2 linked regions of the Bremerella sp. P1 genome follow. The protein of the gene in region 2 interacts with the protein of the main gene of each other region in a pairwise test. Links are inferred from orthologs where the notes say so. Each region holds a gene or a part of one and is shown on either strand. Other genes may lie near its edges. The genes, in order: accC and ribD.

Region 1 (15,303 bases), 2.7 Mb from region 2 along the record:
AAGAAGATTTCGCCTGCTCGAATCACCGTCCAGCACAACGGCATTCTCGTTCAGGACAACTACGTAATCCCAAACAAGACCGGAGCTGGTAAGCCGGAAGGTGCCGAGGCACGTCCCATCAAGCTGCAAGACCACGGTAATCCGGTCGTCTTCCGCAATGTCTGGATCGAGTACCTTGGTGGCCCCACGGTAACCAGCAAGCCAGAAGCGATCGCTACGCCGGAAAAGAACTAGCCACCAGAGCGGTTCACCTCACTGCAAGTCAACATCCCCCTTTCAAGCGTTATCGCTTTTAAGGGGGATTTTCTTTGGCTACGCTTTGCGCTGCAGTGCGACCATGCACATGTCATCGAACTGAGGGCTTTCGGCCATGAACTTGTGGCAGTCGTCGATGATGGCCTTGCTACAGACTTCAACGTCGTCGGTCTTCTGCGAAACGCACTGTAACATGCGTTCCATGCCGTATTGATCACCGTCGGCGTTCATGGCTTCGTTGATACCGTCGGTATAAATGAAGAGCATTTCACCCGGTTCAAGTGTGAAGCGGGCAATGTCGTAGTCCATATCTTCCATGATGCCCAGCGGCAGGCCGATTTCTTCTTCGGCGATCATCGAGCACGTGCCGTCTGACTTCCGCAGGATCGGCGGATTGTGCCCGGCGTTGATGAGGGTCACCTGGTTCGTTTCCGGATGCAGGATCGCAATCGCCAGCGTCACAAACTTATCGGCCGGGGTGTATTCGGCGAAGTTGTTGTTGAGGTGAAATGCCGCTTGCTGAAGATCGGACATCGAAGCCAGGCAATACCGAGCTTCGGCCGACAACTTAGCCATCATCAGCGAGGCTGCGATTCCATGCCCCACAACATCCCCTACGAGAATCGCCGTACCTCCATCGGGAAGGGAAATGTAGTCGTAATAGTCGCCGCCGACTGAATTCGCGGCGAGATAATAGTGATAAAAGTCGTAACCTGGCACCGACGGTTGTTCGGACGGCAAAAATCCAATCTGCACCTGCTTGGCCGTGTGCAGGTCGCGTTCGAAGGCGATCTGCCGAATAGCCTGGTCGTGCAGTTGAGCTCGTTCGATGGCTGCGGCGGCCTGCATCCCGACACTGACAGCGACTTCCAGGTCTTCCTTCTGGAATCGCTTGCGTTGATCGAGCGTATCGATCTGGATCACACCGATCACTTCGTCGTCGGCATTGACCAGGGGAGCACACATGATCGAACGAATTTTGAAGTCCGTGATACTCTGGCTCATCTCGAAGCGAGAGTCCGCGGCTGCGTCAGCCGAAAGGATGGCTTCGCGCGTCTGCATAACATGCTTGACGATCGTTCGGCTGATGCGAATTTCTTCTTCGTCACTCTCTTTGCGGGCCTTGGTCCAGCGGGGGACCATATTTCCAGAGCCGTCCTGCAGGATAATGAAGCCGCGATCGGCTTGCAGGAAGATATGAAACAGGCCTTCGAGAACTTTCGGCAGAACCTCATCGAGCGAGAGTGTCCCGGTCAGACCACGCGTGATCTCGAGCAACGCGTTCAGCTTGACTTCCGGACTGGCCGTCAGGTGAATGGAGCCCGTCTGCGACGAGACCTCAAACTTGGACATGATCGTGGACGTTGCCCCGTCATCGTCCACCATGACGGCACCGAATGCCCCTGGTCCGTCGGCCTTCAGGCCAACGGTCTCATTCGGAGTTGGCTTGACCCCTTCTTGCTTGAATTCGAACGAGATATCGCAAACGCGGATCGTGTCGCCATGCTCCAGCTTATGAGGCTGGGCGATTTGCTCATCGTTAACGAAGGTCCCGTTTCGGCTCTTCAGGTCCTCGATGATAAATCCACGATCGTTGTGCGTTATTTTCGCGTGGTACCGACTGACGGCACCAACTTCCACAACGATATCGCACTCGGGATGTCGACCGAGGGTAAATTCCTCACCAGCGAGGAATATTTTTTTGCCGGAATCTGGGCCATTCAGAGCGACGAGGTAGCTGGACATGCCTTGCGATGATCTCCCGCCAATGTTGCCGGGTCCCAATTGCTGGGACACCATCTCGGAAAAGTTTGAGGGAAACGGTCTTATCGTCCGAAAACGTAAGAATCATTTCTAAGGGGTGCAGCGATAGTCTACCAATTAAGGGAGGCCACTACTATAGTTCGCTGCCTGAATCCCTTGACGCCAGACGACTTAGGCCATAACCTTAATCGCTGCAAAATTACTGGGGAATAGTGTAACGGTAGCACGACAGATTCTGACTCTGTTAGTCTAGGTTCAAATCCTAGTTCCCCAGCTTTGTTGGCTCGCACGAATTGCGAGCTAATTTTTCGCGCGGAATTGATTTCCGCAGATCTGAGATCCCTCTAAGCCCCCGCGTGCTTCCATGGAGCCTACCCCTCACAACGGCCCTCCAGAGGCCGCGAATTCTCCCCCATCGCAGCCGAACCCGGTCGCTTTCTTGCGTCTGTTTCTTTATTGCCTGGTTGCCGCATTTTGTGGTGCCTGGGTCCTTAGCTACTGGACCACGCCCAGCGATAAGCCTTCACTCAATCCCAACGCCGAACCTCGGACGATCACCCCCCGGGGGGATCTGGCCGCCGACGAAAAGTCGACGATCGAATTATTTGAGAATTCTGCCAACTCGGTGGTTTTCATCACGACCTCGCAGCAGGTTCGGATGTACGGAAGTGCCAAAGTTTCCGAAATGGCCACAGGGCAGGGGAGTGGATTCGTCTGGGACGAACAGGGTCATATCGTCACCAATTACCACGTCGTCAAGTCGATCGCCAATGGCTCAGGCACCGCTCGTGTGACCTTCGCCGATGCTTCCACCTATGTGGCCACCATCGTTGGCTCGTCCCCGGAACATGACCTGGCGGTCCTCCAGGTAACCAATTTCCAGGGAGAGGCCTTCCAGCCGATCCAGGTTGGTGAGTCTGCCAATCTTCAGGTTGGCCAAAAAGTTTTTGCGATCGGCAACCCATTCGGTTTCGACCATACACTCACCACCGGGGTCATCAGCGGCTTGGGACGATCGATCGAAGCAGAGGATGGCAGACAGATCGACGACCTGATTCAAACCGATGCGGCCATTAATCCAGGTAACAGCGGGGGGCCTTTGCTGGACAGCAGTGGGCGTCTGATTGGGGTGAATTCGGCAATCTACAGCCCCAGCGGAGCCTACGCCGGAATCGGTTTTGCCATTCCAGTCGATACGGTTAACTCGGTAGTGACCGAGTTGATTCGACATGGACAGATCAAACGTCCTTACCTGGGTGTTCGCGTAGCACCACCGACAATCAATGCTCGTCTGGGCATTGAAGGGGCGCTCGTTGCCGAGATCGTCCCCGGCAGTCCCGCCGAAAAAGCGGGCTTCCAGCCCACGATTATTTCCGCCGACCAGCAAGTGGTGCTGGGTGACTTGATCATTCAAATGGATGATAAGCCGATCAAGAATTTCGGCGATATCGTCCAGAAGTTGTTCGACCACAAAGTCGGCGATACTTTGCGCGTCAAGGTTATCCGTGGGCTGATGACCGACAAGCAGCGTGAAATAGAATTGGATGTCGATCTGGCCGAATCGACCTAGAACCGAATCCGCTTAGCCAAGGAACACCATGAAAGTCTGTCTCTTCGATATCGATGGAACCCTCATCACCACGGGCATGGCCGGCAAAGATGCCATGATCGAGGCGTTTCTGAAAGTTGCCGAGCTAACTCAGTTGGAACATATCTTCCAGGTTAGCGGCAAGACAGACCGAGGCATTTTCGCCGAACTCTACGAACTGCACGGCAAGACACTCAGCGAAGAAGCCTGGCATACGTTCCTCGATGAATACTTAAGCGGACTGGCAACCAACCTTCCCCAGCGGCAAGGGCTCGTGCTGGAAGGGGTCGCCGTGCTGTTGGCGAAGCTCTCTCAGCGGGATGATGTTCTGCTGGGGCTCCTGACGGGGAACGTCGAAAAAGGTGCTGCCCTTAAGCTTGGTCACTACGGAATTCACGAGTACTTTGCATTCGGCGGATTCGGCGATCATCACCCCAACCGCGACGACGTCGCACGAGCCGCACTTGAGGCCGCCGAGGCATTTCACGGTGAAACCATTTCACCGGACGATATCTACGTCATCGGTGACACGCCGAATGATGTGAAGTGTGCCCGGGCTATCGGCGCAAAGGCCGTTGCCGTAGCCACAGGCGTCTTTTCAGAAGAGCAGCTTAAGGCCGCCAAGCCTGATCTTCTGCTCACGAATCTGGCAGATACCGATGCGGTGACTCAGTTTATCTTCGGCTGAGAAATCGTCGGAAACTTAATTGCCTGCGCTCGAGATTACATCCACAATGCTTGCGAAGGCGTCTCATTTTCCGAGAATTAGGGCTTAGCCTGACAACGTTGCCCCACAAGTTTGAAGCAGAATCCATGGCCGCCCCGCGTAGTAAGTCGAATCCCCGTGTTAGCAAGCTCCGTCGCCAACTCAAGCAAAGCGGGGCCGAAGCCCTGTTGGTCACTAACTTCAAAAACGTGACCTACCTGACAGGTTTCACCGGCGACGACAGCTATCTGCTGGTGACCGCCAAGGAAGAGATTCTGTTCAGTGATCCTCGTTATAGCGAGCAACTCGAAGAAGAATGTCCGCATGTGAAGCTCGAAGTTCGCGAGCAAGGCGTCTCGATTCTTGACTCGGTCGCCAAGACAGTCAGTAAGGCCAAGATCGGCAAGCTGGGTATCGAGAGCTCGTCGATGACCGTTCAGTTCTTTAAGAAAGTGGTCGCCAAGCTTCCCCGAGTCGAGATCAAACCGCTCGATGGGCTTGTGGAAGAGCTGCGCGTTATCAAAGACAAAGGGGAAATCGCTCTTACCCGCGATGCTGTCTCGCTGGCCGAGAAAGCGTTTGCCGTCCTGAAAGCAGGTCTCCGCGGTGATCAGACCGAGAAAGAACTGGAAGCACTGCTAACCTACGATATCCAGCGAAACGGCGGCCGCGGCACCAGCTTCCCGCCGATCGTGGGCGTCGGCCCGCGGGCTGCTCGTCCCCATGGCACGCCAGGCATGGTCAAAATGGAAGAAGAGAGCTTCGTTTTGATCGACTGGGGAGCCGACTATCGGTTCTACAAGAGCGACCTCACCCGTGTCCTCTTCTATGGCAAGGTCCCGGCCAAGATGAAGAAGATGTACGAGACTTGCCTGAAAGCCCAGCTGGCCGCGATCGACAAGATTAAACCTGGCGTCATCATGTCCGACGTTGATAAAGCGGCTCGCAGCATCATCGCGAAAGCAGGCTGGGGAAAACAATTCGGACATGGGCTAGGGCATGGTATCGGCCTGGACATCCATGAAGCACCACGTCTGAACTCGCTGAGCGATCGACCTCTGGAACCCGGCATGATCGTCACCGTCGAGCCCGGCATTTACTTCCCAGGCTTTGGCGGTGTTCGGATTGAAGATGACATCCTGGTCACCAAAGATGGGCACGAAGTCCTGACGAGCGTCCCGAAGTCGTTTGAGGAAGCGACGATTTCGATCTAAACCAAGCGTGCATTAACCCTGCCACGTCTTCGGAGCGGCTGAAGTGTGATCGGTTTGAACGGCCGGGGCTCGTTTCATCAGCGCATAGTGGCACTTATAGCCTTTTCCGTAAGGAAATCCGGCCGGGCGGGGGTAGCCGACGTGCCCTTGCAAGTGTTCCAGCTTGTCGCCTACCCAGCGAATGATGCCGTGATGCTCTCGACCGTAGTGCTCGCCAAACTCGATTAATTGATCCAGAAGTGAGTACTCGACGCCACGCCGGATATCGAAACGCCCTCGCTCCAGGCAGGTTTCCCCGTCGAAAGCTTGGTAGCAGTAGCCTTCAAATTCGATGCGTATTTTTCGGAACCAAGGGACGTAAAAAGGAACCTTGTGCCCGTCATCTCCGAAGCTAACGCAATTCCATGCCCCTTGAAGATCCTCAACTGTTGGCCCATGAAAGTCATTCATGACGGGCAACCAATTCAGCGAAATCGGCGATTCGAGCGTTCACAGTGGCAATGTTCGCGTAAAAAAGTCGGCTCACAACCCAACCAAGCCGCCGGTTCGGTTTGGGTAACCGGCCCAATATCCCCGTTAAAGGGCTGGTAATTCTCCCTTATGCTGAAGATGTCTGTCAAATCTTATCCCCGTTTACCCATCTGGACGAAACCTACCCTTATCCCTTACGCTGTAAAGCTTTGCCAAAATACAACTTGACCATATTCCCCTAGCGGATGATCCCGTGGGAGAGAACGAATGTCCGATTCCAAATCGACTTCTAGCAATGTTTTCAACGTCGAGACGGTTCGCTCGCTAGTCGAACTGATGAAGCAGCACGACCTGAGCGAACTTGATCTTCGCGAAGGAGACCAGAAAATCTCGCTCAAGCGAGGTGGTCAGGCTCCGATCTATGCTGCTCCGGCACCCATGCAGGCTGCTCCAATGCCCGTTGCTGCGGCACCAGCTGCCCCTGCTGCGGCTCCTGCAGCCTCAGGTGGTGGCGAAGCTGCCGATGCCAACTTGATTGCCATCAAGAGCCCCATGGTTGGCACCTATTACTCCAAGCCCAAACCGGATGCCGAATCGTTTGCCCGAATTGGCGATCACATTTCGGAAGACTCCGTTGTTTGCATCATCGAAGCGATGAAGGTCTTTAACGAAATCAAAGCCGAAGTCTCCGGCAAGGTCGTCAAGGTTCTGGTCAAGGACGAAGAACCAGTTGAATTCGGGCAGCCGCTGTTCATGGTCGATCCGCAGGGCTAATTCCATCCTCATCTAACCTCGCGCCCAAATAGCGAGGAAGCAGACGTCATGTACAACCGCATCCTGATCGCCAACCGTGGCGAGATCGCTCTACGTATCATTCGTGCCTGTAAAGAACTGGGCATCGAAACGGTCGCTATCTTCAGTGAAGCCGACCGGGACGCCGCCTATTTAAAACTGGCCGACGAAGCCTATTGCGTGGGTCCCGCCAAGAGTGCCCAAAGCTACCTGAAGATCGATCGCGTCATTAGCGCTGCCGAAGTGGGCAACGTCGAAGCGATCCATCCCGGTTATGGCTTCCTGGCCGAGAATGCCGAGTTCAATGACATCTGCCGTAGCTGCAACATCGACTTCATCGGCCCCACGCCGGAAGCGATGGCCAAGCTGGGTGATAAGAACACGGCCCGTAGCATGGCACGCGAAGCGAATGTGCCTGTCGTTCCCGGTTCGGCCGGCTTGATCGAAGACGAAGACGAAGCACTGAAGATTGCTCACGAGATTGGCTTTCCCGTGCTGATCAAAGCAACCGCCGGTGGTGGTGGCCGCGGTATGCGTGTGGCAGCCAACGACCTGGTGCTGAAGAACGCTCTGAATCAGGCTCAAACCGAAGCGGGCGCGGCTTTCGGTAACGCCGGCGTGTACATCGAAAAGTACGTCGAACATCCGCGTCACGTCGAAGTTCAGGTGATCGCCGACCATCATGGCAATGCGGTCCATCTGTTCGAGCGTGAATGCAGTACGCAGCGTCGCCACCAGAAGCTGATCGAAGAGAGCCCCGCTCCGAACCTTTCGCAGAAGACACGCGACGAGATCTGTGCGGCTGCCGTACGGATGATCAAGGCGGCCGACTACCAGAATGCCGGTACCGTCGAGTTCATCGTCGACAAGGACGAAAACTTCTACTTCATCGAAGTGAATGCTCGTATTCAGGTCGAACACTGCGTGACCGAAATGGTCACCGGCGTGGACCTGATCCAAGCTCAAATCCGCGTTGCCTCCGGCGAACCGCTTCCCTGGAAGCAAGAGGACATCAAGCTGCAAGGCGCGGCGATCGAATGTCGTATCAACGCCGAAGACGCTGATAAGAACTTCATGCCATGCCCTGGTAAGATCAACCAGTTGATCGTCCCCGGTGGTCCTGGCGTGCGATTCGACTCGCATGTTTACAGTGGCTACACCGTTCCACCGCATTACGATTCGATGATCGGCAAGCTGCTCGTCCATCGCAACACGCGTGAAGAAGCCATTCGCTGCATGCTGCGTGCACTCGACGAGATCCGCACTGACGGCATCACCACTACGGCAAACTTCCACAAGAAGGTGCTGAACCACTCTGCGTTTGCAGAAGGAAAGATCGACACCACGTTTGTCGAACGAACCTGGTTCTCTTAATCACCTCAAAGCGCGGCTTGAAACGACAAGTCGCGCTATTTGACGGCCAGCGTTGACAAAGCTTTCGCAACAACGGCTGTCGCATTTCTACCAAAATGGCGTTTGGTTGTAACAAACGCTTCCGGCAGCGGTAATTCTCTACGACACCGCGAGTTTTGCCTTCAATTTCGTACCTAACCTGCGAAAATAGTAGGCTCGCCCACCACCCACCCCGTCTAGCCAAGATTTGGTGCTGCTGATGATCTCTCGTCCACTTTTCGTGCTGATCGCCGCTTGTTCCCTGTTCCCGTTTGCGAGCACCGCACTGGCCGATGCCCCAGGTAGCCGGCCCAATATCATTTTCGTGCTGGCCGACGATATGGGCTGGAATCAGCCTGGTTTCAATCATCCTGAAGAGGCCTCGCTAACGCCCAATATGGACAAGCTGGCCGCCGAAGGGATGCGACTCAACGAGTTCTACACGCACAGTGTGTGTGCTCCGACGCGATCGGCGTTTCTTACCGGCCGATACGCATTTCGGACCTGGAGCGACTGGCGCACCGAAGACTTCGGCAAGCCAAGCTATCTGGCCAAGCTGGGGCTCGAACTGGCCCATACCAAGAGTGGTGAACCAACCCGGCGGATTCATGCCCTCGACACCAACGAACGCACCATTGCTGAAGCTTTGCAGGAAGCTGGCTACTTCACGGCCCTGCTGGGCAAGTGGCACCTGGGAGAATGGCTACCGGAGCATCTTCCGATGGGGCAGGGCTTCGACTATCAGTACGGGCACTATGCCTGGGGCATCGACTACTACACCAAGACGATCGTGCATAACGCACCGGCCCGCTATGCCGTGTACGACTGGCATCGCAATCAGCAACCGGTCGACGAAGAGGGCTACGCCACAGATTTGATCGCGGACGAAACCGTTCGACTGATCGAATCTCGCAAGGGTAACGACGAACCATTCTTCATGTACGTCGCGTTCAACGCCGTGCATGGCCCACTGAATCCGCCCCCTGGATTTGAAGGCGATCCGAATTATCCCCTGGCGATTCGCGATGCGATGCTCGAAAGTCTTGATAAAGCCGTGGGACGCATCGAACAGGCCATTGAGAAGAACGGCTTCAAGGAAAACACGCTCTTTGTTTTCGCCAACGACAATGGCCCCGTGCTGGAAGAAATGAGCAAGCCGTTTCGCGGCACCAAGAACACGACCTTCGAAGGAGGCGTTCGCCAGCCATGTGTGATTCGGTGGCCTGGTCATATCGCTCCTGGCACTGCCAAAGATGGCCTGGTTTTTATTGCGGACTTCTTCCCAACCTTCATTACCCTGGCCGGCGGCAACCACAAACAAGAACGCCCGATCGACGGACTGGACATGACCGGGGCGTTCTTCTCTGGCGAGAAGAGCCCGCGTAACGAGATCATTTACGACGTCGCTGGCAGCGTACGATTGCCGACGATTCGACGTGGTGACTTCAAGCTGATGGGAGAAATGCTGTTCAACATTCACGACGATCCTTCCGAGCAAACCAATGTTGCCATCAAGCATCCGCGACTCGTGGCAGAGCTTAGCGAACGACTGGATGTCGTCGGCAAGGAACGCCCACCGCTTGGCGACAAACCGCTGCTGATGGACCCGCCGCTCCCTTATGTTTATGGCGCCAATGAGCAAGACGATGTACCGCAATGGCTGATCGAGAAGGTCGATGCCGTCCGCGCGACACAGCCGAAAGAGTGGGCTCCAGGCGAAACTCCTTGGCCCAAAGCGCCGCAAGGAGCCGAAGCGAGCAAGATGGATGGTCTGCGCGATGAAGTTGTGAAGTAGGTGGAAGTCCCATCGGCGTGCAGGTTACAATCTGCAAATTGCAAGATAGCCTGCTCACCCAAACTAACTTCGTCCCGAGTTCCTCCATGCTGCATCGTCTCTTTGCGCTTGTCGCATTACTTGGTTTCGCTTCTGTCTCCTATGCCCAGGAGGTCTCTTCCTCTGTCGTGCAGCGGCCAGGACTGATCTGCTTTTGGGACTTCCAGAAACCGACCGACAAGGGTTACGTCAGCAGTGGGCCAAATGCTTATGCATTGAAACCCCAGAACGGCCCCATCCAACAAGCCGAGGAAGGGATCTTTGGCTCGAGCTTGAAGATTCGCCAGGGGCAATGGCTATTACTGCCGCGGGAAGATTGTCCCGCGTTAAACTTTCGCGGCAAAGACGAAGTTACGATCGTCGCTTGGATTCAGCGCGAAAGTGAAGCCAACTGGCAGTACATTGCTGGGATGTGGAATGAACGCGACGCGAAGCGGCAATACGCTTTGTTCACTTGCGCTGCCAGCCAAACCAATTTCGAAACGATGGACCGCATTCCCGCCAAGCACCAAACGCATGGCTATGCCTCAGATGTCGGTGGTGCGACGCCCGGCAAGCCCTTTTGCTTTTCCTATGCTTCCGGAAAATTGAAACTTCCCAAAAGCGAGTGGACTATGATCGCCTACACCTACGATCACGAGTTCCTTCGCGTCTACGTCAACGGCAAGCTGGACGAACACCCAGGCTACAATCCATTTCCGTGGAACAAGCCCATCTTTGATGGCGGTGAAGACGGAGCCGATTTCACGGTCGCTCGCCAATGCCTACCGAATTGGCCTCACTACCCAGAGGCCGAGAAACCAATTCGCAAGCAAGGCTTTGGCGGAAAGCTCGGCGGACTAGCCGTCTACAAGAGAGCCTTGTCCGCCGATGAGTTGGAAGCGATCCACGAAGCAACGCTAGGCAACCGGTAAGTTGTAGGCGACTTCCAAGTTGAGAGTTGGTTACAAACCTTCTTGCTCGCGGGCAGCGCGCTGTTGGAGTTGGGCGCGAAGTTCCTCTTTCGACTCGGGCGTCATATCCTTCTGCTGCGCCACCGGCTTACCGCAGCCGGCCAAAGCCGTGCAGGAAATGATGGCAATCAACCCCAGGGGGACGAGCGACTTTTTCAAACGGTCTGCAACGAAGCGCGGATTGGTGAACATGTGGAGACAACTTTCTGGAGTGAAGATTATAGGCAGGAGGGTTCGATCAGCGAGTTCTCGTTGGCCGATCAGTTTTGCGTGTTGATGTCCTTACCATCACGAGTGCCATACGCTTTCCACGCATCTCCGTCGATGGTTTCCGGAAAGAACTGCACACTTCCGTCACACAGCACGGCCAGTGCGCCGCCGGGATGATAGCTACTCGCCGGTGACACGATCTTGTTAAAGTCGCCTGGTACGAACGCTGGCTGATTTGGTGGCAAAATATGGTTGTAGCCAGTTCGCCAGACGGAACCTTCCATCCAAGGAATTCCACGATAGCGCCAGTCTCCGGACCATGGAATGTTGAGCGGTTCCCAATCGAGTTGCATCATTTCATCACGAGCACCAGCAAAGTCCATTGCCGATGGCATGCTGATCTCGAAGGCATCGAAGCGGTTCTTCGGCCCACCTGACGTATTTGCCCCAATCACTACCTCTGCAAAGGCTGCCGTATTACTTAAGCCATCGACGATCTTTCCAAACGTTAACGGTGGAAGCCGCTTTACCGAGGACCCACCTTCGCCGTCCGCTTGAGGACCAAAGACACCATCCCAACCATTGAAGTGGACCCAGCTTCCCCAATTGCAGTGATAACTGGTGGCTCCCTGGCCAACTCCTTCGGCCGGAAATGGATCGCTCGGACACGCAAACCCAGGCGGCTGATTCATACTCAACGTGAAGTTCGGTTCGGTGAACACTCCCAGGGTCAGGTCAGCCTGATCGGCGATGGCCGTTTGCTCCATGAACCCCAACAACATCGCATGGGGCGAGAAGTACGCCACCGCAGAGTATTCGCCGCCCGGGATTTCCTGATGAGCGCTTTCAAAGTTGTGCAGGGCCAGCCCAAACTGCTTGAGGTTATTCGAGCACTCCGATCGACGCGCGGCCTCGCGTGCCTGTTGGACCGCCGGCAAAAGCAAAGCAATCAATACACCAATAATGGCAATAACCACCAAGAGCTCGACGAGGGTGAATGCCCGTCTTCTGATCCATAACAAACCCATTCGTCCATCTCCTGAAATGACAACTTGCGGTGTGAGCAATTCCTGCCCACGGGAATAACACAGATCAAAACGCAAATGAAGAAAGCAGCGAGTGTGCCATTTCCAGGCGAGGTTTTTCCGCTGAGCCACAGCAACCGACGTTAAACCAAGTAAATCTATAGACAATTGAAAAAATTGAGGGTTTCACCCGTGCGGAAGTCGCACCAAGCAGCTACTCCCTAGAGGTGGCAATTGCGTAAGAAAACTTGCTTAACTTGCATGCAAGCTTGCCGGTATATCAAGCGGATATCATGATCTATCAAACCCCCTATTTATGTGCTGTAACGCACTCAGGAGGCTGACAATGCCAGCTCATCACCATGCGGAACAAATCCAATTTCTTGCAGCACTCGATCGCCTGTTAGAAACGCGTCGTGATCTGCCGGGCTGAAGTTCACGGAAAAAAATTTTTCGCTTGGACCACCCATCGCATCCCATGTCATGACGCGGCCAAAGCCAAGGATCACACCGTTAACATGGCAGTAGCGCCCACGAAATCCACAAAGTAATCGAACTCTCGAAACCGCACCCCATCTGGATTGTGGTTAGGTTGAAAACCACCCCATAACGCATAAAATCAGCGGTTCAGACAACTTACTGCAATCGATTCCCCTATGGATTTTGACCATGGCCAACAGCCTTTCCCGTCCTGAACAGCCTGCACATAACTTTAAGCGTGTTGCGATCCTCTTTTCCGGCGGTCCAGCACCCGCTGCGAATGCGGTGATTTCGACTGCGGCCGTTTCGTTTCTGCGAGCTGGCATCGAGGTCGTAGGGGTCTTGAACGGCTACTCGAACTTGATGCAGTTCGGTCCTGATCGCCCGATGGAAGAGGACCGCGACTACATGCTCCTCAACCACAAGGCCCTCAGCCGCAGCCGTGCCAAGCAGGGCATCATGATCGGCACCGCCCGGGCCAACCCTGGCAAGGCGATCTCGCACCCCGATCACCTGAAGGACAAGGAACGCTGCAAGGCCTTCCAAACCACGTACGACGCACTTTGCTCGCTGGGTGTCGACGCCCTGATCTCGATCGGTGGTGACGACACGCTGAAGACTGCCAACAAGTTCAAGTTGTTCCAAGACACGCTGCCCGAAGGCAGCAAGAAGATGCCGGTCGTCCACCTGCCTAAGACGATTGACAACGACTACAACGGCATCGACTTCACGTTCGGCTTCTTTACCGCGGTCGACTTCCTGGCGACTGAAATCCGCACGCTGCTGTACGACGGCGAAGCCTCGAAGGCTTACTTCCTGTGCGAAGCCATGGGCCGTAGTGCTGGCTGGCTGGCATACGGTGCCGCGATCGCCGGCGAAGCTTCGCTGGTGATCAGTGTCGAAGACATCACCGGCGATTACGTCGAGAAAGAATGGGAAGAGGGGGGCAAGATCAAGAAGACGATGAACGTGCCGAAGGTGGTCGATCGCATCGTCAAGACCATGCTTGCCCGCGAAGCTGAAGGCAAAGAGTTTGGCGTGATCGTGCTCGCCGAAGGCTTGGCCGAAATGCTGCCAGACTCTTACCTGGAAGGCGTTGCCCGCGACGATCATGGCCACATTGCCATTACCGACATTCAGTTGGGCCGTACGTTCAGCAAGTGGGTTGCCCAAGCCTACGAAGAAAAGACCGGCCGCAGCCGCAAGGTTACCGGCATTCAGCTGGGTTACGAATCTCGCTGCACCAAGCCACTGGCTTACGACGTAATCCTTGGTAGCCAACTTGGTGTTGGTGCTTACCGGGCATTGGTCGAGAAGAAGCTTAATGGCGTCATGGTTTCGGCCAAGGGTCAGTTCGAGTTGCAGTACGTCGACTTCACCGAGCTGGTCGATCAAGCCAACCTTGTGACGGTCGTTCGTCACATCGAACCAGGCTGCGACTACCAGAAGCTGGCCCGTTTCCTGGAAACCTACGTCAACGACTAAGCTCGTCGACAAGCCAACATCTTTCACCGAAAAGAGGCCGCCAAAGTGCGGCCTCTTTTTATGCCTACCGAATATTGGACATTGACATCCAATTTCACCCGGGATAGACTGACCCTCACAAACAGGACAAGATTATCCAATTTCAACCACCGCCACACTCTGACCAGTCACTAACCCCAAATTGTTCTCTTACCAGGAGATCCTCATGCGTACGTCCCAGGCCGTTGTATGGACGCTGTTCACGGTAATGTTCTTGTTGTCATCGAGTTCGATCAGCCATGGCGAATCACCGAAAGAGGACGCCTCGGTAGAGAGGGCCCGGAAGATGGTGCAAATGATCGACGATATCTACAAAGGGGGCATCGTTCTCATCACTGAGAATTACGTCCATGACGAAGACGATTTGCCCGCCGGTATCGCCTTCAAAAAGCTCTTTGCCTCGGCGGAAGAGAAGGGGTGGCACAAGGTACGTTTGCTCGATGCAACCGATGAGCCGTACAACCCAGAGAACGCCCCTGCCGACCAGTTCGAGAAGGACGCGATTCAAGCCCTGCTGGCCGGCAACTCAGGCTACGAGAAAGTAATCGAACAAGACGGCAAGCGTTACCTTCGCTCTGCCACACCGGTTCCCGTCGTCATGCAGAAGTGCACCATGTGCCACGAACACTACGCCGATGTCAAAGCCGGCTCACCCATCGGCGCCATCAGCTACACCGTGCCGATTGAAGACTAAATCCGCTCCCGAAATCAGATCCGCTTATAGAGGTCGCATTATGCGACCTCTTTTATTTTATATCTGCGCTTTACATGCAGATCGGGCATGCCTTCTCACATAGCCAAATGGCGATTTGGGTAAGACGCAAGTCCCCAACCCAATCCAGTCAGCAAACAATTCCCGGGAATCCAGGAATTATTCATTGACCCCACTCTACTGGGGCGATAAAACGATTTAAGCCAGTAATCGATTAGCTATCTCATCATTATCTCTACTTTCAAATGAGGTCATCAAATGGCGAGTCACGGTCGCAATTCAGGCACAAGACGTGGTTTTACCTTGGTAGAACTTTTGGTCGTCATCGCAATCATCGGGGTATTAATTGCTTTGCTTCTGCCAGCCGTTCAGCAAGCCCGCGA
Region 2 (15,110 bases):
GATGATGTTCTGCAGCAGGTAATCAAGATTGCTGCGGTTGCTACCGGTCAGGTCTGGTCCGATATTGCTTCCCTCACCATACAATCGATGGCACTTGGCACACAAACCTTCGAACACAACGCGACCTTGGCTCATGTTGGCGTGCGAAAGGGTCTCTTCGGTGAGCCGACCTTTCCAGTAAGCCATCGCTTTCTGCTTCTCTTCACTCGACTCGCGAACTTCGCCCCACACCTCGTTGATGCGTTTCGACAGGGCTTCATCCCCTAGGTTCCGCATCTGACGGACATGAAACGCCGTAACGTCCGACTTGCGAATACGATTCTTTTCCATGGCATCCAACAGCACGTTGGCTGATGTCGAGCGAGACAGAAGTATCGCCAGCACCTCGGGTCGCTGCGGCTCGCGAAAACGGCGGTAATTATCGACCAGCAGCTTGGCGGCCTCCGGATCGTCGAACAACGCCAGCCCTCGAGCAGCAACGACATTCAAATTAGAAGTGGTGACCAGCTTCTCGCAGATCTCACGCAAATCGTCCGGCTTGGCTTCGATCAGCGAGGCCAATGCCGACCGGCGAACCTGCATGTCGGTATCGCCGCTCATTGCCAACTTGCGCAGCTCGTCGAGAGCTCTTCCGTCACCGAACAAGGCTCCTAGCTCGCGCAGCTTTTGCTGTATCGGCTGACTGTCGGCTTTGCTCAGGCTGGCTACCAAAGCATCCCAGTCTTTCGGCTTAGAAGCTTTCGACCAACCACGAAGCGCCTCACTCATTCCTGTGAGTACGGAATCGGCTTTGGCCGCATCAAAGCCTTTCGTCACACTAACCAATTGATTCGCCGGAACCGGATTTTTCTCAATATCTTCTGACAGACGGCGTGCGATCAACTTCGTTGTGGTAGGCCACTTCGACGCTGACGCAACGATCACCAGGTCGTCCGGCTTTTGATCGCCAACCGGCATGAGTCCATACCAGGTCATCAGCGGTAGATTGTGATCGTCGGCGTACTCTTCATGCTGAACCAGCATTACCGACACTGCGCTTCGCATACTGATGGGAAGACGATTCAACGTCGATGCGAGGGTCAGCAGAACGAGTCCCGATGGGTCCTCTCTGGCCATTTCTGTAAGTTTAGGAAGAAGTTCCTCTGCTTCGGCTCGAACCTTCTTAGACTCATCGTGAGGCACGGGCCCCAGGATTCCATCAAGCGGCCACTGCTCGGTTAGCAGGCGAATTGCCCAGGCTCGAATGTGTTCGTTCTTATCATCCAGCAGCTTTACGAGCAGCTCTTCGTCCGTGCCACCAATCACGTGCAACGTCCATAGACATCGCAAACGGTTCCGATCGTGCTTTTCCTGCGACGTGAGTGCTTGCTCAGGCGTTTCTTCCAGCACCATCTGTTTCAATAGCCCAGCCAAAGGCCCCATGTCTTCGCCTGCCAGGTACTTCTGTTGCAATACAAGACGGGCCATTCGCGGAGCCCAATTGTTATCGAGCTGCTGCACCATCGGATTCAAGAAGTAAGACTCGCCAGATGGTGGCCGGGGCACCCTATTGGCACCCTCGTAAGAAACGCGATAAATGCGCCCGCTCGTGCGATGCACGCCGGTGTGATCGTGGCATTCCCCGGTATCGCTCCAGTCAATCATGTAGACGCTTCCATCCGGGGCCGTGCTTAATTCCATGCCACGGAAGAAAGGATCGCCGCTGATCAGGATGTCCTTGCCATGCTTGCCAACGTAGCCACTGCCTTCGCGTTCCAGGATTTCCTGATTAACCCGCACGCCGTGCATGTTGACGGTAAACAGATTACCGCGAAACGACTCGGGCCAATTCGTTCCCTGGTAAATCATCATTCCCACATGGGCATGGCCACCACCGAACTCGTTAGCAGCGCCGGCCCGCGAGTCTTGCCAGCGACCGGTTGTATCGAAGTGCCAATGATCGGCATGGTGATCGATTAGCTCGTAGACGTGTGGATTCTTATCCAGCGTAAAGGCCTGCTTGAAGTGAGCTCCTGGGATCGTATGCCACAGGTGACCGTTCACGGTATTGATGAAGAACATTTCGCCATGCTCATCCCAATCGTGCCCCCAAGGATTGGTCGTACCGCAAGTCAAGACTTCTACATGTTTCGTTTGGGGATGGTATCGCCAGATACCACCGTCCATCGGTTGCCGACGATCGTCCGGCGTACCAGGCACACCGATCAACCCGGGACATGAGTGACCGCAGCGACCATAAAGCCAGCCATCGGGACCGAAGCGAAGACCATTGGCGAAGTTGTGATAGTTGTCCTTCGCCACCGTGAAACCATCGAGCACCACTTCCGCTGGACCGTCCGGCTTGCCATCGTTATCGGCGTCGGGAATGAACAACACTTGCGGTGGGCACATAAGCCACACCCCGCCAAGGCCTACCTCGACGCTGGTTAACAGCTGCACGTTATCGACAAATACGTTTCGCTTATCCAACTTGCCATCGCGGTCGGTGTCCTCGAAAAACAGAACCCGGTCTCGCAGGCTACGGTCGAACTTCATGCTGGGCTGATCGTAGGTATAGTTTTCAGCCACCCACAGACGCCCCTGGGTATCCCAGGTCATGGCAATCGGATTTTGCACGTCGGGCTCAGCGAAAACGACCTCAACTTGAAAGCCCTCAGGGGCTTCGAAGCTGTCGGCGGCCTCGTTGGGCGGCATCGGTTGTGCTTCCTTATCCCGCTCCGAGTTATGAATCTCGGGAAAATCAGCCAGAACCGGAGCGGCAAATAGAAGCAGAATGAGCAAACTTCGCATAGAACAAGCTGGGGGGTAGGGGGGACGCAATGGAGAAAAATGAGAATTGATCTAAGGGACTGGTCAAGAGAAATTCTACTTTACTCGAAGGAACTCAGGGCCTGCAAACTTAGGGGTAAATTCCCGCGTCAGGGATCCCCTGAAAGCCATAAAGCTTCTCGTCAGCAGGACATATATTTGTTACCATCCGAGTTTCCCTGGAAACATCTCCGCCTGACTGGGCGGCTGACGAATACGCAATTGCGAACCATCACGAATACTCACCAACGGAAGTCGGCATGACTATCGACGCTTACGCCTATCCCCCGTGCGGCACCAACAAGAAGATCAAGTTCTATTGCCCGGACATGGTCGCCGATATCGAAAAGATCGAACGCATGCTGCAAGGAGAGCAGCGGGTAGCGTGTCTCGACTTCGTTCGCAAGATGCTGGAAAAGCATCCTGACCACTCGGTGCCGTTGTTCTACAACGCCATCTTGAATCTTCAGCTCTCCGATGAACACAAAGCGGAAGAAGCGGTCAATCTTTTCCTGGAAAAGCATCCTGATAACCCTGCAGCCCATGCCTTGAAGGCCACACTGGAAGCTTCGCTGGGAAAAGGGGACGAAGCGATCGACGAGCTTCAAACGGCCCTCGAAAAAACTGAAGAGCGTCTGCACCCATCGCTGTACGATGCGTTCGGAGCAGTCGGCCAGATGCTTTTGATGACCGGTAAGGTCCTGGGCGCTCGCAGCCACTTCACGCTCCAGTCGAACCTGGCCCCCGACGACGACAACATGCCGATGCAGATGCTGATGCGTCTGAATAATTCCCCAGAGATTCCGATCTTCCTGAAGCAAGATCTATCGCTGGCCGAATGTCCGGCTGACTTCCCACGCAAGGAAGAGTTCAACAAAGCCTTGCAAGATGCCGCCCAAGGATTGTGGCGAAAGGGGCTGCATCAATTCGAGGAGCTCCGCGCCGGTGCCCCTCGTAACCCGGCCATCCTGGAAAACATCGCGGCATTGCAGTTCAGTCTCGGCCAGGACGATGTCGCAGCTAAAACTCTGCACACCTACGCCGTTGCCGAACAGCGTAGCGACTTTGAAGCCGCTACCGAAGCGGAAGCTCTTGCCAAGGCACTCTCGGATCAGGATGAAGAGCAGATCGACGTTGTCAACGCGTCGATGCCCATTCACGAGATGGAACCGCTTCTGGAAAAGCTGCGGGTCGACGAACGCTGCGAACATCTGCCAATCGATCTATCGCAGCTTGGCACCGAAGAATCCCCACCACCACGAGCCGCTTACCTGCTGTTGGACAAGCCGCGTGCGGCATCCGGCGTTGATCTCACGCTGGAAAACGTTTCAAGCGTCCTGGGTGAACTGCTGGTGTTCGGCAAGGAAACGGATCGCCCGGCCCGAACCGAGTTCACCTCCGCCAAGGGACCGCTCTTTGACGAAGCCATCAGCACGCTCAAAGAAATTTGCGGGGACGCAGTCGATCCAACGGTCAGCGAAGACGTTCAAGGCCGCATCTTTGCTCTACAAGACCTGATGAACTGGCAGTGGCGTCTGCCGGATGACACTCCCAACGAAGTCCGCAATCGGTTGATGACTGAAAAGCGTCAGGAAGTCATTCTGGAGAAGTGGGTCAACTTCCCGCTACTCACGCTCAGCGGCAAAACTCCGCTGGAGGCCTCGAAGGATACCGAACTCCGTTTGCCTCTGGCTGCCGAAGTGTTGACTTTGGAGATGGTTGGACAGCAGGAAAAGTGGAAGTTTGACTTCTGCCAACTGCGAGAAAAGCTGAGCCTACCTGGTGCTGGCACGCTGCCTGCCGAGAATCTCGATGTGCTCAACTTGCCGATCACGCGTCTGCATCGCTTGCCGGTTTCCGAGCTTTCGGATGAGGATTTGATTCAAGGGTACGGCCGCAGCGTGATTCGCGGACTGAACAAGGCCGTTGAAATTCTGGCCAACGAATTGCTGGTTCGGGAGTCGCTCAAAGATCAGATCGACCGTTCGCAGCTTTACGGCGAACTGGCACGGACAGCCACCGACAGCGACGAAGCTCTTTCGTTCCTGAAGAAAGCTCAGGAAGAAGCGGCTCAGCAGGGTCGATCCCCTGGCCTGTGGATGGTGGCCGAGCTTTCGATGCGATTTGAACGTCGCGAAATGCAGGAAGCTCAAGTCCTGATGCAAACCTTGATGTCCAAGTACGCCCAGGAACCGCAAACCGCCCAGGCCCTGTTTGGCGTCCTGCAACGCTTCGGATTGATTACGCCGGACGGTCGCATGGCAGGCATGCCAGCGGGTCCTCCACCGCCACCAAGTGGACCGGAAGCAGGGGGCGGCCTTTGGACTCCCGGTGCCCCAGCCGGTCCTCCGCCTCAAGCCGCACCTCCGCAAGGCGCCCCGCCAGCCGCCGGTGGCGAAGAGAAGAAGTCCGGTCTCTGGTTGCCAGGGATGGACTAAACCATGGCAATCGCCGACGACGACCAACGATTCATGCGTCGAGCGTTAGATCTCGCCGAGCAGGGGCGCGGCTTCGTAGAGCCCAACCCCATGGTCGGCTGCGTGATCGTTCAGGACAGTCAAATCATCGGCGAAGGCTTTCATGAAAAGTTTGGCGGCCCGCACGCTGAGGTCAACGCGATTGCCAGCGCAGGCGGTGCTTCGCTTGAAGGGTGCACCGTCTACGTAACCCTGGAGCCATGCTGCCATCACGGCAAGACACCACCATGCACCGACGCTTTGCTTAGGATCAAACCTGCCCGCGTCGTGGTCGCCATGCAAGATCCTTTCCCGAAAGTGCAGGGGGGTGGCATCCAGGGCCTTGCCAGTCGTGGAATTCAAGTTTGCGTTGGTGCCTGCGGCGAAGAGGCGGCTCGCCTGAATGCTCCCTTCATCAAAGTCCATGAAAAAGGCAAGCCGTGGGTGATCGCTAAGTGGGCCATGACGCTCGATGGCAAGCTGGCCACGGCCAGTGGCAGCAGCAAGTGGATCAGCGGAGAAGCGGCTCGAGCCGAAGTGCACCGTATCCGTGGCCTATGCGATGGCGTGATGGTCGGTAGTGGTACGGTGAAGCTTGATGATCCTTTGCTGACAACTCGCCCGCCTGGGCCGCGGACGGCAGCCCGAATTGTTTTCGATAGTCAGGCCACGCTCTCTCCCACCAGCCAATTGATCGAGTCGATTGGCGAATCTCCCGTGATGGTTGCCGTTGCCGAATCGGCTCGTTCGGAACGCCTCGAACGTCTGGATCATGCAGGCTGCGATCTGATCGTTTGCCCAGGGAGCGACCACGCCGAGCGAATGGAGTATTTCCTTGGCCAATTGGCTTCCCGTGGCATGACCAACGTGCTGGTCGAAGGGGGCAGTCAACTGCTTGGCCTACTATGGGATACCCAGCAAATTGACGAAGTCTACGCGTTCATCGCCCCGAAGATCGCAGGTGGCAGCGAAGCGATCAGTCCGATTGGTGGTCGAGGCGTATTGAACATGGAAGAGGCCACCAGCTTGGTGCGGACAGATCTTCGCTCGTACCAGGAAACGATCTGCCTGCACGGGTTTACTGACTTTTCGCTCTAATCCTGGGGATTCAATTTTCCTGGCTTGATAATCGGCTGCTGCAAACGAGAGCCGTCACTGACCAGTTTCCCAGCTCGAATATCGGCCTCGGTGAACTTGGCAAAGAGGATGTGCCCCTTGCTGCCTCGCAGCCAATCGTAAGAAATATAGATCGACCCATCAGGTGCCTGAAAACCATCCGGGTAAGAAACGCCTGCTCGTTCATCAAGCATTAAGCCTCCTTCCCAGGTTTGTCCCTCGTCGTCGGAGAGCCACGCTGTTAGATGACTGCGACCGGTATTCGTGTCGATGGTCTTGCCGTGCTTTACCAACAGCCAGCTACCTGAGGCAAGTTCCCGCAGATGAAATCGAGCCGGAGGGTGCTTTATCTGAGGTGGAAATTCAGGTTCAGACCAAGTAGCACCCATGTCGCTAGAAGTCGTAAGCATCGCACCACGGCGCGTTCTGGCTAGCATCCAGAGCGAACCATCTTTCCGCTCAATCGCGCGATGCTCGAGCCAGTCAGGCTCGGGAAACTTGACGTTACCGCGTCGCGTCCACGTCTCTCCCTGATCGGTCGAGACCAAGATGTTGGCACCGCGAATGGGATCGAGTTCGTGAAAGACGCCAGCCGCGAAGGGGCCGATTCCCTGGCTTTGCAGCAATTGGGCGAATAAGAGCCATTCTCCCTTGGAGTTCACCATGGGCTTGTTCAACATGGAACCATGCCAAATTTGCCGTGGCTTAGTCCAGACTAGCTGCTGGGCCTCGGGATCATCGCAGCGAGTACACCACAGTCCGCCACGTCCGTCGAAGTGATTCATCGTTTGATCGAAGAAGAGCCACAACCTTCCCAGCGGGTCTGTCCATAAATTGCCGACAATCACGCTCCGTGGAATCGGCAGATGACCTTTGCGGCTATCGACGACGAGAACTGGTTCACTCCATGTGCGACCATCGTCGTCGCTCTTGGCGACCAACATGTAAGCCTTCGGACCGTCTTCGCCACCAATCCATGCCGCGAACAAACGACCTTTGCGTGTCCGCTCGATACCGATGGTCATTCCGTAGCTCAAGTTACGGACATGGTACTCTGCCGATGGGTTGGTATTCAGCTGAGGTGGCAATAGCGCGAGATCCGCCACCTTTCGCAGGGTTGCGAGTTCATACTGGCGAGCTTCCTCGGGCGAAGCTTTACCAAGCTCGGCAATCTCATCCGCAGGCAAACGACAAGGAAAGAATATCACACAGAGCAAGACCAACAGCGCATATTCACGCGGCATAATTCACCGATGCATACCATGAGGTGGGATCGAAGCAGAAAGCGATGTGACGCGGGAAGTTAATCAGAATAGTTCATGAATCACTTCGCCACCTTTGACCAGCGCCAATGGCTGATCCTGGTCGGTAACATATTCATCATGCGGATTCATGCCCAATACATGGCAGAAGGTCTGGAAAAGATCCTGGACTTCAACCGGTCGATCGGTGACGTGAACACCTTCCTTATCGGTCTCGCCGATGACTTGTCCCATCTGCACGCCGCCGCCAGACAGGCAGGTAATCCAACCGTCGGAGTAATGCTCGCGACCGCCGTCTGGCTTGAATTTTGGAGTTCGCCCGAACTCGCCCATCCAAACGACCAAGGTATCTTCCAACATGCCGCGTTGTTCAAGATCTCGCAGAAGCATTGCATAGCCCTGGTCAACGCCGTTGGCTAATTTGGGGTTCTCATCCCAACCCTTCTTGTGCGTGTCCCAACCTTGATCGCTGACGTTACCCGTGCTGAAGACTTCGATAAAGCTAACGCCTGTTTCCACGAGACGACGGGCTAACAAGCAAGCCTGGCCGAACTCGTTGCGACCGTAGGCATCTCGCATACTCTCTGATTCATTATCGAGACGAAACGCTTCGAGCTTTGGACTGAGCACAAAACGCTGTGTTTGGTCATAAATCTCTTGCTTCTCAACCACGCGTTGGGCACCGCCGCTCATCGCGAACTGTTCATCGAGACGAGCCGACAAATCTAAACGGCGACGCAAGCGTTCTTCCGGCACCGTCGTCAAAACGTCTTCAGGAAGCGTGCCTGCCTGCTCGATTTTGAACGACTCGTAGCGAGGTCCTAGCACGCCGCTATTGATGTCACGCGTAGTGATTCGCGGCTTGCCAATTCGCACGAATGCTGGCAGGTCATAGGTTGGGTCGAAGCGTTCGCGAGCGACGACACTACCCCACGTCGGATACTGAATCGAAGGATTGATCGGGTAGCCACTCCGCACCAACTTGATGGCGCGAAAGTGATCGCGTTCGCTGCTCTTCATGCTGCGAATCAGCGCGATCTTGTGCATCATCTTGGCCGTCTCCGGCATATACTCGGCGATGTGCACGCCAGGCAGGGACGTCGGAATCGACGTGGCAGGCCCCTGGTACTTTGATCCTATCTTGGGATTGAACGTCTCGAACTGGCTCGGCCCGCCGTCCATCCATAGCAGGATCATCGACTTACCAGTCTTACGCAATTCGTCTGCTCGGGCGATCATCATATCGCGCCACGAAAGCGTCAACGTCCCGGCTGCGGCACCGGTCATGAGTTGCTTGAGGAACCCTCGACGATGCGAAACATGATCTCGTCCGGTTGCCAGATTCCAGAAAGGGCGAATCATTGCGTGTTCCTCTGTATCGTTATCTATCGAGACTCAACGAGTGGACGGCGCCTAGCTGCCGTTCGCTGATCTTACTTGCGTGTGGTGAACTCGGCCGTGTTCAAGAGGGCCCATAGAAGGTCCTCGAAAGCTTCGTTTCGCGAAGCCCCTTCTTGAACAAACTCGTAAGCAATGTCCAACTCTTTGTCGGCTGGGGCACGACCCAGCACGTTGACATAGAGCCGCTGAATGGCCTGACGATCGTCGGGAGTTTCATTGAGCAGCTTGGCCAGCTTCGTCTTTTGATCTTCGCCTGCTTTCACTTGGTCTTGAAGCTGACGATTATTCATCAGGAACATGGCCTGCTGCATCGTTTGCGGACGGAACTGCTTGCCCAGGGATGGATCGTAGCCGAATACGTCGTTCACGATGTCCTTCGTACTTTTAGGCGGAGGCGGGAAACGCATTTCAGCGGTTGGCTTCATCTGCTCTCCTTTCACATTGGGAAGCTCGATGGCCGTTTCCAAGTTCTTGAAGACCACATCGCCGCGCATCTTACGAAGTTCAGCCGAGGCAAGCTGGCCGACGACCTTATCGGAAGAGTCGAGTTGACGCTGATACGCTTTGGTATTGAGGATTAACCGGAACAATGGCTTGGCGTCATATTCGTTCGCGATAAAGTGACCCGCGACGGCATCATGGACCGATGGCAAACTTGGGAAGCCTGCTTCTTCTGAGATCTCGTCGACCGGATCACAGAATGGCTGATCCATCAGTCGTTCCCAGGTGCGATTTACATAGGCTTTGGCGAACAGGGAGTTATCGGGGCTCACAACCCAGTTCGCTAACGTGACTCGGCGGTCGACATCGCTCACGCCTTTCTCCAACTGGTCACCAGCGAAGACGGCAGGCATCATCGTCTTGTTGGTATCTGGCATCTTGTGCTCGCCAGCTTCCTTACTACCAACCTCGATTTCGCCACTATCGTTCCAGGGCAGCTTGGCGTTGGTGCGAACAAAGAACGCCGCCATTTGATGGAAACGTTCCTGGGGAATGTCGACGAACGGGTGGTCGTGGCATTCGGCACATTGAATTTGCGTACCGAGGAAAATACGCGTCGTTTCGCCAGCGAGACGGGATGTACTTGCCTGGTGGAACCCGACGAAGAATGCCGGTGGGTTATTCCCTACCTTCCCGGTTGCGGTCAGGATGCGGTAGGTGATCTCGTCCCAGCCAACGCCCTCGTTCATTTGCTGGGCCATCCAATCCTGGAAGATTTGATAATCCAGGAACGTAAGTTCGGGCTGAGGGATTCGATAACTGAAGACGTCGCTCCAGTACGCTCCCCAGTTAGTACCGAACTCGGGGCTTTCCAGCAAGCGATCAATCAGCAAAGACCGCTTCGCAGGGTTCGTATCGGCGAGAAAGTCTTTGCGTTCCTGCTCAGTTGGAATACGTCCAATCACATCAATGGTGATACGGCGCAAGAATGTCTCGTCGTCGACCGTGTCAGTCGTTTCGGTTAAGTGCGCCTCGCGATCAATCAACTGGTCGAGTTCTTCCGACGTCAACAAACGGGCATCGATATCTTTGGCTCGAACAAATGCTGGAGCGACTTGCTGTTTCGGCTCTTCCTTTTTCGCTGGCTTGGCTTCTGGTTTCTTCGCCGTCAGCTTCTTCCCCACGGCATCGAGTTTGGCTATCTCGTTGGAGGGAACAAAGAGTATCGCGTCGACAATTACGATGCCCTGAGCATCTTTGTCCGAGATCGCGACGACTGCTTCTTTGTCCGTGTCGAAATTGAATTCACCCAGCGGGTGAAACAGTGCTGGCCCCTTCGGGGCTTGCCGTTGATTGACCTTTAACTTGGCATCACCATCGGCATGTTGGATCTCGACCGGAGCGGAAGCAGCACGGTTGCTATTGGCGTTGTACGCCAGGTAGACGCCGTACTTTCCTGAGGTGGGTAGCTTTTGGCGGAAGGTAATCGTCTTGCTGACGGTGGCTTCCTCTCGGCCAGGGACTCCACTGTGCACATAGCCTTCACCAATGTACGGCTTGCTGTGCACCGAAGGCTGCCAAGGGCCCATCAACTGAGCGGCCGTATTATCAAGCAAAATGCCAGGCAGCGGCTTCGTGTCGAGTGAGTCCGCAGCGCATAGAAACGCCGGTGCAAGCAGAAGCAGGGTGATACTCGCGATGCGCATCCGGAAACCGTGTGGTGGCAGCCGCATAGGTTCACTTTCCCATCAACAGAGGTGTGAAGGCATGCGTCCCCGAAGGTAGGGAGACAGGAAGGAACCATTGAGTGTAAGAAAAAAACAAAAGTAAGGTCAATCTAAAAGTGATAGAGATTCTTTAGCATTCACTGTAAGGGGGCATCAGGACCCTTTATCTGGTTGATCATTTGTACTCATGGCGAATTACAACGACTTTAACGGCAAAAGCCCAGAGCCATGGCCCATGACTCCGGGCTTCCGTCGGGGATTGCTCCCCATCGTTCTTCACCATTCGTTTGGCGTAAAAAAGCCAAGCCTTGAGGGAAAGCATTCTAGGAATGTCTCCCCCAAGGCGTTGGCCCAACAACCACTTCGCAAATCCATCTCAGGTGTGGTTAATTCTTACGTCCATGCGATTCGTTCCTCCGCTGAACGTCGGACTTCCTGATTACTCAACATCGACTTCAGCATCGATGCCGTTTCCGGGAGCATCATCATTCACCTCGATGTCTACGCCCGGTGCTTTGATGTCAGCCTCGATGGCCGGACGACTGTCGTCGACCGGGCGGCGATCATCGATCTGGTTCGCCTGGCCATCGAAGTTTCGGTTTGCTTGCTGTGGCCAGTTGCTCTGATCGAATCCTTTTGCCTTTTCCAACGTCTCTGGATTGGCATTAAGAACCAACTGATTGGAGTCTTCCTGAGCGTTGTGCTTCAGACGAAAGTTCGTCCAAGCTACGGCATACAACTTATCGCTGACGCCCGCGAGTCCACCCACTGAAAGAGCCGCGTAGCGGATATCGCCGTTAGACATGTCGACCGTCAGATCGTTGATGGACCCGAGCTTTTCGCTGGCATCATTGACGACAACCATTCCCACCAGATCATCCGCGCGATGGACGGCCATCGAGTTTGCCTGGTCAGCACCATCACGTCGCTTTTCTCGATCAAGATTTACATCGATATCAAAGGGACCGACTTTCACATTTACTCCACCCTCTCGATCTGCGTAATGCTTATCGATGGCTTGGATGAATTCCTGCGAGGCCATATTAGGCCAATTATCGGCATCGAATCCCGGTGCTTTGCGAAGCATCTCTTCATTCAGGTTCAGAAGCAGTACCGCATCTTTGTCTTGGGTCGCAGGACGATGCTCGAAGGCTTCAAACGGAACGGCAAATAGTTTCGAGCCCAGCCCGAGGAAGCCGCCGTAGGCGACCGCAACGTATTTCACGCGGCCTCGATCCGTATCAATTACCAGATCACGAACACTGCCTAGATCTTTACCAGCTTCGTTTTGGATGGTCATTCCTTGAAGCTGGCTCACACGCTGAGCCATGACCATTCTCGAAGCGTTGTCGGCGACGTTGCTATCGGTGTTTGCGTCCACGGAAATGACGGGCTTCTTCACTTCAACTTTGGTCGCTGGCGCATCGACTTCAATCTTCGGTTCCGCGAATGGATCGGCAACTGGATTGTCATCTGCATATGTATATGAGGTGACACTTCCAGCGGCCATCAGGGCAGCAGCAACGACTGCGGGAATAGTGCGTTTCATGAAACCTCTCCTTAAACTGTCCTGGCAGATGATTAACGGGCGCCACTTGCCTCTGCCATATTTCAAGCGACGTGCAAAGGGAAACATCCGACGGGGGCCTGAGCAATTCAAGCGTTACCACGTTATTGCCGGAGCTTTCCAACGAAACTCTAGTTCTGCACGTCCCGTTCCAACTTGGCGCAAACTTTGGTTTTGTGGCGTAACTTGTTGGCAATTCGGCAGATCGCGGCATCGACGGGTTCGTGTTGGATGGTTGCGAAACAAGGGAAGTGGTTCGAACGACAAAAGCCTGGTCGCTGAACAACCAGGCTCTTGAAGTTTCGTGTGATCTTCTGTTCGCATCGATTACCAACGACGGCGAATGACGCAAATGAGCTCTTCTTTATGCATCAGCTTACTACGTCCTCGAATTCCGAGTTGGCTCGCCAGTTCGCGCAGCTCTTTAACGGTGTGGTCTTCGAGACGTTTCTCCGATGTTGCGGTCGAAGATTGATCAGCATCCATCGTGTTAGCTTCCGAGTAGTGAGTCGCAGTGGTTGTCATTTCAAGTTTCCAGCGAGAGTTCGTTTACGGGCGTCAATTTCAAAAATCGCGTTATAAGATCACCCAGATCCGAAGCGCGATGCCGGTCACCATGAGTAGACCAATTGCCATCCAAAAAACGCGGTCTAGCGCCATCGTTTCGCGATGACGGTCGACGGCCTCCTCGGGATGTCGTTCCGAGTGGATCGCATCGACTGGATCATTCACAGGAATCATGAATGAGCCGTCCGGCAAGGGCGGTTGAATCTGGTTCGCTCTCAAGCAAGCGGACTCGGACGTGCGATGCATCTCGAGATTGCTCATGATGACGGGCTCTAGCGCTTTTCTTTGTTCCATTTCCCGACTGAATTGCGGACGCTGCCCACGGAGTCGGTAGTCCGTTTAAGACGGATTTAAGAAACAAATGGAATGCAAGCACTGTGCCAAATCACGGCAAGATCGAGACAAGCTTGCTATGGGGCAAAGAGCACCCTCAAGGTACATAAACGAGACGTACCTGCCTGAGAAAGACGTGCTGAACGGTTCGCAGACGCTCAACTTGAGCGTTCGACATACAGGATTTATTAAGAATCTTCTTTACGAAGACGCCCTACGCTCGACTGAAAATACTTCCGTCGCCGAGTCGACTGGTGTTCTTGATCGGCCTTCTGATCGGCTTCTTCCGATGCTTTGATCAGATCCGCCAAGTTCGCCGCACAGATCCGACAACCGATTTGTTCCAGATGAAACGTGACGTAGTTGGCTTCTTCTTCCGAAGCAACGACCCCCAGAAGATACTGCTGAAGCTGTGGACGCGTGGGACATGTGATGCGATGGCGCCGCCATATCTCGCCCAAGCTATGCACACCGGCATCGCGACGCGAAAGAATCTCTAGCAATCTCTCTTTAAGTTCAGGCTGGTCGCGAATCTGTTCCTCAACCAAGGAAGCTTCCTCGACCGCCAACTCCTCATTCAAGTAGGCTTCCAAATCGGCGTTGGTCAAGGCTCTCATCGTTCTGCTTTCATTCAAAATCAATCGTCGGATTTGTTCCAAATCCAATACGGACCTGGCTGCCGGCGATTTGGACCGGCAGCCATCTTTCACACTTATGGCTAACAATCGGAGGCTAACCTTCGGCGTGATAGACTTCTTCAAACGGCTGAACAACGACAAAACCGTTGCCGACGAATTCCATCTGGAACGATTCACCGCTGGAACGGCCAATCAACGTGCGGAAGGAAATGTCTGTCTTGAAGTTCGGCTGCAGGGTTCCGCTCCAGGCGACCGTTGCATTCGGGTCGGTGTAAACGGGTTGATCTGGCGTCACAACCAGCGTCAGAGGTTCGTAGTGCGTCGTAATAGCAACCATGCCGGTACCACTGAGAGTCATCTGAAACAAACCACCGGCCATCATCGATGAGATTCGCTTCATCATCTTGATGTCCCAGCTGACGCTGTCCTCGAAGGCCAGAATGTCGTTGGCGTTGACCACGATCTCTTGATTCTCCAAGCGAAGAATCTGGATCTTCTTTCCGTAGTCGGCCAGGTAAACCTTGCCGGTCCCTGTAACCTTGGTCAGACGCGCCCCTTCGCCGGTTACCGCTTTCTTGAAGAACCCGCCCAATCCCTTGTCAAACATTCCTTCGCGTTCGAACTTCATGTTGCCAAGATACGAGATCATCGATCCCATCTTGGTCCAGACAAAGTTGCTCTTGAGGTTCACTTCCAGAATCCGCGGGCTTTCCATTTCAAAGAAGCCTTCGCCGCGATCCCGTTGTTGGGTTTGCTCGACAAATTCACGAAGCGTGTATCGGTTTTCTACTGCA

Evidence for each region.
Region 1: the proteins of ribD (region 2) and accC interact in binary tests that used the Escherichia coli proteins (3 or more experiments, as listed by UniProt). The link is inferred for Bremerella sp. P1 from one-to-one orthologs.

What each region holds. Positions count from the first base shown.
Region 1 is NZ_CP118164.1:498,228-513,530, forward strand. The notes cover bases 6,034-8,992. They hold accC (acetyl-CoA carboxylase biotin carboxylase subunit), read left to right. Parts: upstream 6,034-6,820; coding sequence 6,821-8,164; downstream 8,165-8,992. Other genes in these bases: accB (acetyl-CoA carboxylase biotin carboxyl carrier protein), read left to right, coding at 6,266-6,772; PSR63_RS02060 (arylsulfatase B), read left to right, coding at 8,403-8,992. Outside these bases: PSR63_RS02015 (3-keto-disaccharide hydrolase), read left to right, coding at 1-234; PSR63_RS02020 (SpoIIE family protein phosphatase), read right to left, coding at 313-2,001; PSR63_RS02030 (S1C family serine protease), read left to right, coding at 2,384-3,589; PSR63_RS02035 (HAD hydrolase-like protein), read left to right, coding at 3,618-4,295; PSR63_RS02040 (M24 family metallopeptidase), read left to right, coding at 4,421-5,527; PSR63_RS02045 (hypothetical protein), read right to left, coding at 5,540-5,977; more of PSR63_RS02060, read left to right, coding at 8,993-9,977; PSR63_RS02065 (LamG-like jellyroll fold domain-containing protein), read left to right, coding at 10,064-10,930; PSR63_RS02070 (hypothetical protein), read right to left, coding at 10,961-11,161; PSR63_RS02075 (DUF1559 domain-containing protein), read right to left, coding at 11,230-12,207; PSR63_RS02080 (6-phosphofructokinase), read left to right, coding at 12,874-14,169; PSR63_RS02085 (c-type heme family protein), read left to right, coding at 14,375-14,902; PSR63_RS02090 (DUF1559 domain-containing protein), read left to right, coding at 15,179-15,303. UniProt on the Escherichia coli protein: This protein is a component of the acetyl coenzyme A carboxylase complex; first, biotin carboxylase catalyzes the carboxylation of the carrier protein and then the transcarboxylase transfers the carboxyl group to form malonyl-CoA.
Region 2 is NZ_CP118164.1:3,186,815-3,201,924, reverse strand. Bases 4,540-7,305 are described here. They hold ribD (bifunctional diaminohydroxyphosphoribosylaminopyrimidine deaminase/5-amino-6-(5-phosphoribosylamino)uracil reductase RibD), read left to right. Parts: upstream 4,540-5,249; coding sequence 5,250-6,362; downstream 6,363-7,305. Other genes in these bases: PSR63_RS13390 (sialidase family protein), read right to left, coding at 6,359-7,305; PSR63_RS13400 (hypothetical protein), read left to right, coding at 4,540-5,246. In the rest of the region: PSR63_RS13405 (PVC-type heme-binding CxxCH protein), read right to left, coding at 1-2,790; more of PSR63_RS13400, read left to right, coding at 3,069-4,539; more of PSR63_RS13390, read right to left, coding at 7,306-7,624; PSR63_RS13385 (DUF1501 domain-containing protein), read right to left, coding at 7,688-9,004; PSR63_RS13380 (DUF1549 domain-containing protein), read right to left, coding at 9,076-11,217; PSR63_RS13375 (PRC-barrel domain-containing protein), read right to left, coding at 11,651-12,760; PSR63_RS13370 (Rho termination factor N-terminal domain-containing protein), read right to left, coding at 13,106-13,303; PSR63_RS13365 (hypothetical protein), read right to left, coding at 13,355-13,606; PSR63_RS13360 (hypothetical protein), read right to left, coding at 13,867-14,295; PSR63_RS13355 (AIM24 family protein), read right to left, coding at 14,411-15,110. UniProt on the Escherichia coli protein: Converts 2,5-diamino-6-(ribosylamino)-4(3h)-pyrimidinone 5'-phosphate into 5-amino-6-(ribosylamino)-2,4(1h,3h)-pyrimidinedione 5'-phosphate.